2 regions of the Clostridium sp. CM042 genome follow, and region 1 is predicted to be linked to the other one. Evidence: riboswitches for the same ligand, from Rfam matches in the RefSeq annotation. Region 1 holds a riboswitch; the other holds the start of a gene.
What was found. Region 1 has a riboswitch for thiamine pyrophosphate ahead of ACWJJ7_RS04190 (MTH1187 family thiamine-binding protein). Riboswitches for the same ligand answer to the same signal wherever they lie in the genome.
Positions count from the first base shown of each region.

Region 2: it holds a riboswitch for thiamine pyrophosphate, as region 1 does, so the genes downstream of both, thiT (energy-coupled thiamine transporter ThiT) here and ACWJJ7_RS04190 (MTH1187 family thiamine-binding protein) in region 1, are expected to answer to the same signal.

Region 1 is NZ_CM143646.1:881,186-887,290, reverse strand. It holds partial or broken gene ACWJJ7_RS04215 (alpha/beta hydrolase) at 1-200, shown strand, start outside; gene ACWJJ7_RS04210 (hypothetical protein) at 576-923, opposite strand; gene ACWJJ7_RS04205 (ParA family protein) at 910-1,125, opposite strand; gene ACWJJ7_RS04200 (patatin-like phospholipase family protein) at 1,182-2,192, opposite strand; gene ACWJJ7_RS04195 (hypothetical protein) at 2,328-2,639, shown strand; TPP riboswitch at 2,726-2,835, shown strand; gene ACWJJ7_RS04190 (MTH1187 family thiamine-binding protein) at 2,948-3,238, shown strand; gene ACWJJ7_RS04185 (ABC transporter permease) at 3,210-3,986, shown strand; gene ACWJJ7_RS04180 (ABC transporter substrate-binding protein) at 4,026-5,030, shown strand; gene ACWJJ7_RS04175 (ABC transporter ATP-binding protein) at 5,011-5,766, shown strand; gene ACWJJ7_RS04170 (helicase-related protein) at 5,890-6,105, shown strand, end outside.
Region 2 is NZ_CM143646.1:1,847,194-1,853,298, forward strand. It holds gene yjeM (glutamate/gamma-aminobutyrate family transporter YjeM) at 1-109, shown strand, start outside; SAM riboswitch class I at 505-616, shown strand; gene metA (homoserine O-acetyltransferase MetA) at 729-1,646, shown strand; gene ACWJJ7_RS08685 (polysaccharide deacetylase family protein) at 1,689-2,552, opposite strand; TPP riboswitch at 2,894-2,998, shown strand; gene thiT (energy-coupled thiamine transporter ThiT) at 3,086-3,727, shown strand; gene ACWJJ7_RS08695 (L-lactate MFS transporter) at 3,930-5,120, opposite strand; gene ACWJJ7_RS08700 (Na-translocating system protein MpsC family protein) at 5,263-5,625, opposite strand; gene ACWJJ7_RS08705 (FAD-dependent oxidoreductase) at 5,751-6,105, opposite strand, start outside.

The DNA of each region.
Region 1 (6,105 bases):
ACAATATTTCTTCTAGTATTGATATTTATCTTGATGCTGGTGATAAGGATGAAGGTGAATTTTATGAAGGCTGTTCAATTTTACATAAAGTATTGAAAGAAAAAGGAATAAAATCTCAAAACAATATATTCCCTGGTCATCACAATGTCGAATATATAAAATCAAATATCGAAAAATATCTAAAATTTTATGGTTGTTAATTATAATAAATCACTCTCTATAGATTCATAATATTCTTAAATTACCTACTAACCTTAATTATGAAAATCAAAGTGAATGTAACATAATATATTGATTTGTTACGTTCAATGTATTATAAATAATACTAATATTAAAAAAACCACGTTTTCATTATAAATATATCACAGAAAAATAGCAAAAAAACTTAATAATCTGGGTAAGTTAGTTTATTTAGACTAGATTACTGGCTACTAATTCCATTTTATTTAAACCTATATTAGGAGCAGCGAACGAGCTTGTGCCACATCAGGTTTTCATGTGAATCATTAAAGAGAAAAACTAATGTGTACTATCCTTTGACTGCGATTGAATATAAAAATAAACATTCCAGTGCCTTAATACATTATTTGATTTATCGTATTACAAACCGTCTTAATAAACATTGTACCCTTATGGAGTTTTTTAAGAAATAACTCCATTGATTTGTTAATTGCTTCATCTACTATTTGATTAAAAGTTATGTTGATATTATCATACATAGGTTTTAATCCTTGAATCTTTCTTACTGTTGATGGTTTTTGTGCGAAGCTTCTTTTTACAGATAAAGTATCTTCCTCATTATTATCCTCCGAAGAATATAAATTCTTAAGTTCTAAAGAATTTTCATTCTTAACTTCTTTAGAATTAATATTTTTAAGCCCACTTAAAATCCCTTTGCTTCCACTGTTATTATTTTTGCTCATAATTTAAAATCTCCTTACTTAAGCTCATGTAATCATTGAAAGAATCGCATTTATTATTAAAATAAATTACTGGTGACTGAGCATCTTGACTGTACTCTATTTTACTATCAACTCTAATAACACTATCAAAAACCTTATCTCCAAACACTTCTATAAGACTTCCTCTGATATTTTTAGCAATGGTTTTTCTGCTGTTAAACATAGTTATTAGTACTCCCATAATTTCAAGTTTTCCATTAGTGTTTTTATCAACGATTGTTATTTGAAAGAATTACTTCTAAAGATTCTATGCTTTTTATAATTATCTTCCCAATCTTTAAGAAATTCTTTTGCGCAAACTTCACCAGAATTATATAACTCCATAATTTTTTTATTTCCAATATTAAAATCTGTGGTTTTAATATCAAGAGTATCGATTTTTACAGTACGCAAGAAATCCATTTCTCTTATATGAATATCATCTTGTGCTTCTAGCATGGTCTCAATAATTGAGCTAGTGAAATTTAAGATATTTGTGATTTTATGTTCCCGTATTTCTTTGTTTCCTCCGAGTTTAAAACCGATGGTTGGCCAGAGAGGAACGCCATTCACATCAAAAAGCCAAACTGGGTAATTGCTTAAAACACCGCCATCAACAATGAGAGACTTTTTATTAGTATTTATATTATATAAGTTTACAGGGTGAAAAAAATAGGGAATAGAGATGCTCATTCTTATTGCCAGACTTACTTCAAGTTCATCAGGATTTATCCCGTATTCCGCAATGTCTTCTGGTAGTATTAGCATCTTTCCACGGCTTATATCCGTTGCTATAATATGCAGTTTGTATTTTCTTTTATACTTGTTATTATTTAGAAGAATACCTTTTTCCCCTGGAATAATCAAATCTCCAAAGGTTACTTTTTTTCTATTTGCAAGCTTAAGTTTATACGATAAAACTTCATCAATCCAATTTTTTATATAGTCACCTTTATAAATGCCTTTTTTTAAAAGTAGATTGTAAGCATCAGAGAATATAGGCATATTAAAATGACTTTTATCAGTAATTTTTGTATAGTCTAGCTGTAGCATTAATTTTTTTATCTCATCAGCAGAGTACCCTACTGCAACTAGTGCAGCTATAATAGATCCAGCAGAGTTTCCTGAAATATTTTTCCAATTATATCCATCATTCTCAAATGTTTTTAAGGCGCCTACAAGACCGATGCCCTTAACTCCGCCACCTTCGAACACAATATCTGCAAATTTTCTATTATTGTAAATATTCATATATACCACTCCTTTATGAGTAATATATGAATAAATATATCTTCACGTCATAGATTTAAAAAATAATATTTAGTTACACTTTTTTCTATGAAAAGAATACTATATATTATAGTGATTTTATAAAAGAGGCAATGTATGAAAAAGTTAGAAGAATTCACACCTTCTGAATTGGCTATATTAGCAACAATAATAGGGATTATAATTGCTTCTAAGTTTAATGTTAACCAACAAAATGCATTAGGCAATTTTTTAACCGGTTTGGCGCAAAGCATTTTGATAATTGCAGCTCAGACTCAAAATCTTGAATCGCAGGATGGAAATCAATCTGGAGATAATGGAAATAGTAATTCGAAGAATAGTAATTCGAAGAATAGTAATAAGGATTTGCAAAAACAGATAGATGAACTTAAGGAATATATTAAAAAGTTTGAGGATAATACGAATTGAAAAACGCACTGATTAAAAGATGCGTTTTTTAATGGTTTGACATTATAAGAAATTTTAGGTAATATATATGTGTAAAGTAATTTAATATTAAAAACTAGGGGAGTCAATATTTTTGTCTGAGAAGAAACAGTTAAGTTTCGACCCTTATAACCTGAATTGGATAATGCCAGCGGAGGGAAAATATGATTTGAATTTAGTTTCAAATATGACTATATAAATGGTGCAAAGTTGTACGATTATAGAACCCTTCGCTTAAATATGAGCAAAGGGTTTATTTTACTTTAATAATATTCTAAGGAGGAATTGAAATGTCAGTTGTAAATGTAAGTCTTCAAGTTATACCAGTGGTGGCAGAGGAAAGGATTTACCCGGTAGTGGACAAGGTTATAGAGTATATTCAGGCTAGCGGAGTGAAATATGAGGTAGGGCCAATGGAAACTACTATGGAAGGCGAAATGGATGAGCTTTTAGATATAGTAAAAAAGGCTCAAGAGATTTGTGTAGAGCATGGAGCATCTAGGGTTGTTTCTATAGTGAAAATCGATTATAAAGCTGAAGGCGTGACTATGAATGAAAAAGTATATAAATATAGAAAATAAGCTTATTCCTATAGTTTTTCAATTGATATTTCTTTTTATATGGCAGATATCTGTAGATAGGTGGAAGGTTCCACAATACATATTGCCTTCACCAAAAGATATTATTATTACCTTGGTGAATATAGTTCCAAGCATTACTAAGCATATTTATGCGACTTTATATGAAGCATTGATTGGATTCGCAATATCAATTTTGATTGCACTAATTTTAGCTATCTTAATGGATAATGTAAAAATTATTAAAAAATGCATATATCCAATTTTAGTAGTATCTCAGACTGTTCCAATTATTGCCCTAGCGCCACTTTTCATAATATGGTTTGGTTTTGGAATATTACCTAAGATTATTGTAGTAGTGTTAGTGTGCTTTTTCCCTATAGTTGTTAGTTTGATTGATGGATTAGAGTCAGTAGACGCGGATATGGTAAACCTTTTAAAGACTATGGGGGCTAGTAAGTTTCAAATTTTCACCATGGTGAAGCTACCAGCCTCTACTGTGAATTTTTTTTCGGGCCTTAGAATAGCAGCAACCTATAGTATTATGGGGGCAGTTATTGGAGAATGGCTTGGAGGAGATAAGGGTCTTGGGGTATATATGATTAGAGCTAAAAATTCATATGCACTTGATAAAGTTCTTGCAGTAATTATAATTATTGTAATGCTAAGCATGGGACTATTTGGACTCTTATACTTAATACAATATTTTTTTACTCCTTGGACTAGAAATAAAGCGGATAACAATGACTAAATTTATATAGGACATATTATTTTATTTGGAGGTAAAATTATGCTAAAGAAAGTAATTTCATTATTATTAACAGTTTCAATGACTACGGTTTTATTTGTGGGTTGTGCTGCGAAAAAAGAAGATGTAAAGAAGGAAGAAACTTTAAAAAAGGTTACTGTTATTTTAGATTGGATACCAAACACTAATCATACTGGATTATATGTAGCGAAAGATAATGGATATTTTAAAGAAGAAGGACTTGACGTTCAAATTATTCAGCCAGCGCAGGGGAGTACTGCAAGTTTAATTGCAGCGGGCAAAGGAGATTTTGGCGTAAGCTATCAAGAAGATGTAACTTATGCTAGAACTGCTAAAGATCCACTTCCGATAAAAGCTATAGCCACTATTATTCAGCATAATACTTCTGGGTTTGCGGCACCTAAGGAAAAAAACATTAAATCTCCTAAGGATTTTGAAGGCAAAACCTATGGCGGATGGGGATCTCCTTCTGAAAATGCAATATTAAAGGCAGTTATGGAAAAAGATAATGCAGATTTTTCGAAACTAAAGATGGTGGATGCAGGATCAGAAGATTTCTTTGCTGTAACTAAGAAAAATATTGATATTGAATGGGTATTTTATGGATGGACAGGAATAGAAGCAAAGCTTAAAAATATTCCTATTGACTATATTGATATTGGAAAATTAAATAAAGATTTAGATTATTATACTCCAGTAATTATAGCTAATGAGAACAAATTAAAAGCGGATCCCGAAACGGCAAAGAAATTTTTAAAAGCAGTTACAAAAGGATATGAATACAGCATGGAAAAACCTGAGGAAAGTGCTAAGGTTTTACTGAAAAATGCACCGGAGACAGATGAAGATCTTGCCGTCGCAAGTCAAAAATATTTAAAGGATCAATATAAAGCTGAAGCTCAAAAATGGGGCATAATGAAAGAATCAGTTTGGAATAATTACACAAAATTTCTTTTAGATAAAAAGCTTATAGGAAAAGATATGAAGGCGAGTGAGGCATTTACTAATGAGTACTTACCAAACTAATAATGAAAAATTAAGAGTAGAAAATATTAAAAAAACTTTTGGAAGTATGAATATAATAAAGGATGTTTCTTTTTATGCAAGAGAGAATGAATTTATAAGTTTACTGGGCCCAAGTGGAAGTGGTAAAAGTACAATTTTTAATATTATATCAGGTCTTTTACATCAAGATGCGGGTAAAATTATAATTGACGGAGAGGAATGCTGTGGTAGATTTAAAAAAGTAAGTTATATGCATCAGAAGGACTTACTACTTACCTGGAAAAATATTGTAGATAACACTACGCTACCTCTTGTTATAAAAGGAAAATCTAAAAAAGAGGCAAGAGCTCAGGCGCTTAGTCATTTTAAAACATTTGGACTTGCTGGCTTCGAATATAAATATCCTTTTCAGCTTTCAGGAGGAATGAGGCAGAGGGCTGCATTACTTAGAACATATATGTCTTCATCTGATATTATGCTATTGGATGAACCTTTTGGTGCACTTGATGCAATTACTAGGGCAAAGATGCACTATTGGCTAATAGACGTGATTAAAGAGCTAAAAGTTACCATAATATTTATTACTCATGATATTGAAGAAGCGATATTCTTATCTGATAGAATATATGTATTATCAGATAAACCAGCAACTATAAAGAAAGAAATAATTGTTGATTTACCTAAAAATAAGACAAAAGATATAGTCACATCAGTAAAATTCAATGAAATAAAGAAAGTCATTTTACAAACATTATAGTAAAATACCCAGCTTAAAAGTAATTAAGTTGGGTGTTTTATTTTTATGTACCTAAGGAACGTATGAGAAATGCGTAGTTGTGAGAAAATACTATGATAACGACTCAATATTGGAGGATACAAAATGAAACAGGGAGCACTAGACAGGAATTTTAAAAAAGTAAAAAGTCAGTTTGCTCAGATTCAAGAAATAGTAAAGCATACTAAGTCAAATGCACTATGGGAACATGAAGCTGCGGTAAGAAAGAAACTAAAGGAATTAAATGAGTTTAAAAAAGAAAATTTTAAAGACTATAAAAGAGTTCATGAAAATTATTCAGCATTACTTAAATATATATCA
Region 2 (6,105 bases), 970 kb from region 1:
AACACTTTGGAGTATAGCTGGTCCAATATTCTTTGCGGCTGTCGCCTGGGTAATGTATAGCAGCTATGAAAAAAAATATTTGAATAAAAAACATACCATTTGTAAATAAGAATTTTAAATAAGTCTATGCTGAATTAAAAAGATGATTTCTGTATTATTGACAGAAATCATCTTTTTAATTTTCACATTAAAATCAAATAATTTCCTCAACAAATAATATTATTATTATTATTATTATTATTATTATTATTCCATTTACCTGATTTCATGTAGAATATACAAATGATAGTTCCAACTGACTTCCTCCTAAAATAAAAAAATGCTGGATAAGGCAGTTGGCTTTATCCAACCATCTTATCAAGCATATAATTATCTATATACCCTACGATGGACGGTAGCAATAGTAACACATATGTGCAATATTGTCAAAAATAAAATTAAGACATTTTTAACTATTGACAATTACTTTTATGAGTAATATACTAAGCAATAACAACTGAATACAACTTATCCAGAGCGGCAGAGGGACTGGCCCGATGATGCCCGACAACCAGCATTCTTAAGTGGAGTGCAATGGTGTCAATTCCATCAGATTATAAAATCTGAAAGATAAGGACGATAGCAAATTTTATGATACAATTTTATTGTTTATTAAAGTTAATCATGCTGCTTTCCTTATAGGAAAGCAGCTTTTTTTTAGAAAATGCCTTATTACAAGGAGGATGTAAATGCCAATAAAAATACCTGACAATCTCCCAGCATTTAAAACTTTAAATAAAGAGAACATTTTTACTATTACAGAGCACTGTTCATTTCACCAAGATATTCGGCCTTTAAAAATTGTGATTTTAAACCTTATGCCAACAAAAATCGATACTGAAACGCAAATTTTAAGACTCCTTGGGAACTCTCCACTACAGATTGATATAGTTCTTCTTCACCCAGCAAGCCATGCATGTAAAAATATATCGCAGGAACATTTAATTAAATTTTATAATACTTTTGAAGAAATAAAGAATTCTAAATTTGATGGAATGATAATAACGGGAGCCCCAATTGAAAGTGTTCCCTTTGAAGAAGTGGATTACTGGGATGAACTAAAAAAAATTATGGAATGGAGTGTTCACAATGTATACTCTACCTTACATATTTGTTGGGGTGCTCAAGCAGGACTTCATTATCATTACGGAGTGCAAAAACATAAACTTGATAGTAAAGTATTTGGAGTATTTAAACATAAAATAACAAAACAAAATGTTAAACTTTTGAGTGGATTTGACGATGAATTTTATGTTCCACATTCAAGACATACTGAAATAAGAAAAGTTGATATTGATAAAATAGATGAGCTTGAAATTTTATCAGAATCTGAGGAATCAGGAATTTACATTGTATCAGCAAAAAAGGGACGCCAAATTTTTATAACCGGGCATTCAGAGTATGATCCATTAACGTTAAAAAACGAATATGACAGGGATATAGCAAACGGATTAAATATAAATGTTCCAGAAAATTATTATCCAAAAGACGATCCATTAAAAACGCCTATCGTAAAATGGAGAGGTCACTCAAGTTTGCTTTTTTTAAACTGGTTAAATTATTATGTTTATCAGGAGACACCTTACAATTTGGTGTACCTAGAATAACATATATAAAAGCGGGCCCCTAGTAACTTAGGGACCCGACTTTTAATTTGTATTAGAAATTCGTTTTTTAAATTCTTCCCTATCATGGAATGAACTTATATATACTCTATGTAATGAAAGTATACCGTCATTTTTGGAAGACCATCTGCCGTCAGTGCTGAAAGCCATTGTGTAACCAGCTTCGCGCACGGCCTCAATTGAAGTTTTGCTGTATCCGCCATAAGGGTAGGAAAAGAATTTTATTTGTTTATTTAATATTTTTTCTAAATCTTTTTTAGATTTAACTAAAGTTTCTAGTTGTTTATCCTTAGGCATCTCTTTTAAATTTTCATGCTTTACGGTATGACTTCCTATTTCTACTCCATATTTCTCCATCTCTACAAGTTGTTTAGAAGTCAAATAGTTAGGACTTTTATCAATGCTAGCAGTAATAACAAAAATTGTTGCTTTAAAATTATATTTTTTCAAAACAGGGAACATATCCGTATAATTATCTTCATACCCATCATCAAAAGTAAGAACTACAGATTTTTCAGGTATTGGTATATCCTTAATAAGATAATCATATAAATCAGTAAGTGTAATAGTGTAATAACCATTATCTTTTAAATATTTAAATTGCTCCTCTAATTTTTTAGCAGGAAGACGGATAGGATTATCTTTTTCGTAAGCAATTGAGTGGTACATTAAAACTGGAACGCTCTTTCCTGAAGCCTTCATAACAGCAGTCTTGTCAAAAGCGGGTATCGAAGAGGTTTGAGCTGGTTCAGCCGGTTTAATGGGTTCAACTACAGTGCTTGGTATAACTGGGGCAGTTTTTTTTATTGTAGCAGTCTTAGATCTTGAACAGCCTAAAAGAGACATTAAAATAATGAGTGTAAATATTAAAAATATTTTTTTTCTCATAATAACCTCCTTGTATGTATTTTTTGGAAACACATATTATTTTTTAATCTTGATCACCTAATACAAAACCCCTTAATAATAAATTCCCTGGGTATTTTGTAACCCTAATGCTAAATTGATCACCTTACATTTATTAACTTTATACCATCCAGATTATAAAATCAATCTTTTCCGGTATTTTCTTTATTTTATTATTTCCCCCTCCGATTTGTAAATTTAAAATTAACTGCTTCCCTCACTACAATAATTGATAGGCTATGCATAAGGCTTATATATTAAATATTTAAAACCGGTTGTAAAATATAATATATTGCTATATAATTAAATGATAATAATAATAATATATGTGCTAGGGGTGCCTAATGGCTGAGATATGAATATTTAATTCATTGACCCTTATACCTGATCTGGATAATACCAGCGGAGGAAAGCGGTTATGATGTATAAGTACATTAACTATATTCCTTTTGTGAATATAGTTTTTTTTGTTTTTACCATAATACTTCTGTAGCACAATACATGGAGGCTATAAAATGACTTTTAACGAAAGAATCGCTGAAATTACAAAAACTCCCATTAATCTTTTTGCACTATTGGGAGTTCTCTTATTAATCTTTGCAGTTTTGAAAGTTAGGAAAATTAAATTTACTACGCAGATGATAACTTTAGTTGGTATATCTCTTGCATTATCTACTGTATTGCAGTTTATTACAATTCTAAAATTACCACAAGGTGGTAGAATTACTGCTGGAAGCATGGTTCCAATCATACTTGCATCTTTATTTTATGGTCCTGAAGTTGGTTTTTTAACAGGTTTTTTATTCGGAATTATTAATTTTTTAGTAGAGCCCTTCGCACTCCATCCAGTGCAAGTACTATTTGATTATCCGCTTCCTTTTATGGCTATTGGAATAGTTGGTTACTTTAGATCACGTGATACTAAGGGCATACTTATTGGCGTAGTCGTAGCAATGCTAGCTAGATTTGCATGCCATTTCATATCTGGAGTAGTGTTCTTCGGAAGCTATGCTCCAAAGGGAACTTCTGTTTATTTATACTCCCTTTTATATAACGGTTCATACCTAAGTGTGGAAACCATTATCACCTGTGTAATTATTGGACTTCTACCTTTAAAACGATTATCAAAGTTAGCTATAACCAAAGTTCTAAATTAACCTCAAAATATATCTACTACCTACTTCAGGTTTTTCTTCAACCAAAAATTATACTAATACATTATTCTGTTCATCATGAAGTTTACTGTATTATATTTAATGCTACGTAATATAATATTACGTAGCATTAAATATAATAACTTTGAAATTACTATCACTCATTTCTTAACTCTAGCCCACTAAAATCAGCAATTGTGTTAGATTATGTTTTAATCATTCTTTGAGATGAAAGAATACCCATAATACATAAACCAATTATAAAATAAAAGATATAATTATAATTCGCAAGGATATCCATTAGAAGTCCCGAAACTAACACCCCGATAATGGCTCCTATACCATATGCCGTAAACACAACACCATAATTCTCACTATAATGTTTTGTTCCATACATATCAATAGTTGAAGTAGGCGCTATAGCTAACCATCCTCCAAGATTAAACCAAAATATCGAAAACGCTATACTAAATAATGCTAAACTACCTTCATTTGCCACTAGCATTAATAATGCTGCAATAATAATTAGTGCGTAAGAAATTAGCATGGCATTTTTAGACGAGTACTTATCCGTAATCAATCCAAATATAGGTCTACCTATTCCATTAAAAACTGCAAATACGATCATTAATAAAGCTACTGTTTTGGGGGATAGCTTTATTAGTTCTACACCAACATTACTTGTCATTCCAATTAACATTAGTCCAATCATTGATCCAATCATAAAATTTACATATAGCCCTTTAAAGTTTTTTGATTTAATCATTTTAGCAGTATTCGTACCATTCATATGAATTTTTGTGCTTGAAGTTGTTTCAAGACTTTTACTTTCCACCTCAGACGGATATCTAAATGGATACGAAAGCAAAGGTATTATTACCCCAAAAGATACACCTAATATAAGGAAAGCTTTTGTTATTCCATAACTTTCTATTAAATTTCTTGCAAGTGGAGCTGTTATAAGTGGTGACAAACCAAATCCTATTAATACAATACCTACTACTAAGCCTTTTTTTTCTGGAAACCATTTTGCTACTACCGTCATCGGAGCTCCATATGCTATACCTACGCCAGCGCCAATTATTACCCCATATGTTACAGTTAAAATATATATATTTGGTGCATATGCAGATAATATCCATCCTAATGCTACAAGAAGTGCGCCCATAGAAATAATCATTCTTGGACTGTATTTTTCTAAATATTTTCCAGTTATAAACATAAAAAATGAATAAGCTGCTAAAGAAACCATGTAAGGAAAGCCACTTTGAGTAGATCCTATATTAAAAGCCTTTTCAATTGGAATCCTAAAAACACTCCATGAGTATACAGTGCCTAAGCACATCATAATTATAATTCCCAAAATCACATATATCCACCTTTGCTTAAATTTCATATTATCATTCCCTTCGTCTTTTATAATACTTCTCTAAAATTAAAATCAATAAAAAAGCCAATAACAAAAACTCCTCACTCAGAGTTATTGTTATTGGCTTACCCCTTGACTGGTCATTGACCCTTCAATGCATCTTCCATAATTATTTTATTAATCGTTCTTCAATATCTTGGTCTACAATTATAGCTATAATTTTTTCACCTGTTTTGGTACTCACATCAGAATAAGTACTTACTATATTAACATCAATTATAGATTTTATAGTTTCTTCCAAATTTTCTCTTGCATTCTCAAACAAAGCAATATTCAGTCTTTTAATTAAATCGACGCCTTCCTTGCTTTGAGCCAAGCTTTTTTCTGATTTACTTAAAAATCCTTTAAGTCTTACTAATATTAAATCTTGAAATATGATTGTCCGAATTTTTTCTGGACCTCTACCCATGTGTTCAATCTCAAATTTACTAATTGCTTCGCTTAATTTCGCTTCAATTTGTCCTTTTGTCATTGAGCTCCTCCATAAATCATATAAATAGAATCAAAGTCTTGATATAATAAATAATTTTAGCATATCAATTGATAATTGTAAATAATAATATTTAAGGTTGTATTTTGTTACTTTATCATCCTTTGCTAAGGTCTAAATTTCCTAATCAAATTTATTTCTGCTCTAACAGGTGGTTTAGAAGCACTTTTGCCTCGCACACTCACTTTATCTTCGCAAATATTCAGTTCTCTTGCTATTATACTTCTAACTTTAGATTTACAGAAATTCCCTTGGCAAGTTCCCATTCCTGCCCTTGTACGTCTTTTAATCGCATCTATAGAGTTAATTGGTATATTTCTATGAAGAGCATCTACAATCTCTGACTCTGTAACCTGCTCACATCTGCATATTATATTTTTTGCTTTATCTTCATGATTAACTGTTCCATCAAAACTATTATCCTTTTTTACTATTATTCCTTCTCTATAAGGATTAAAATTA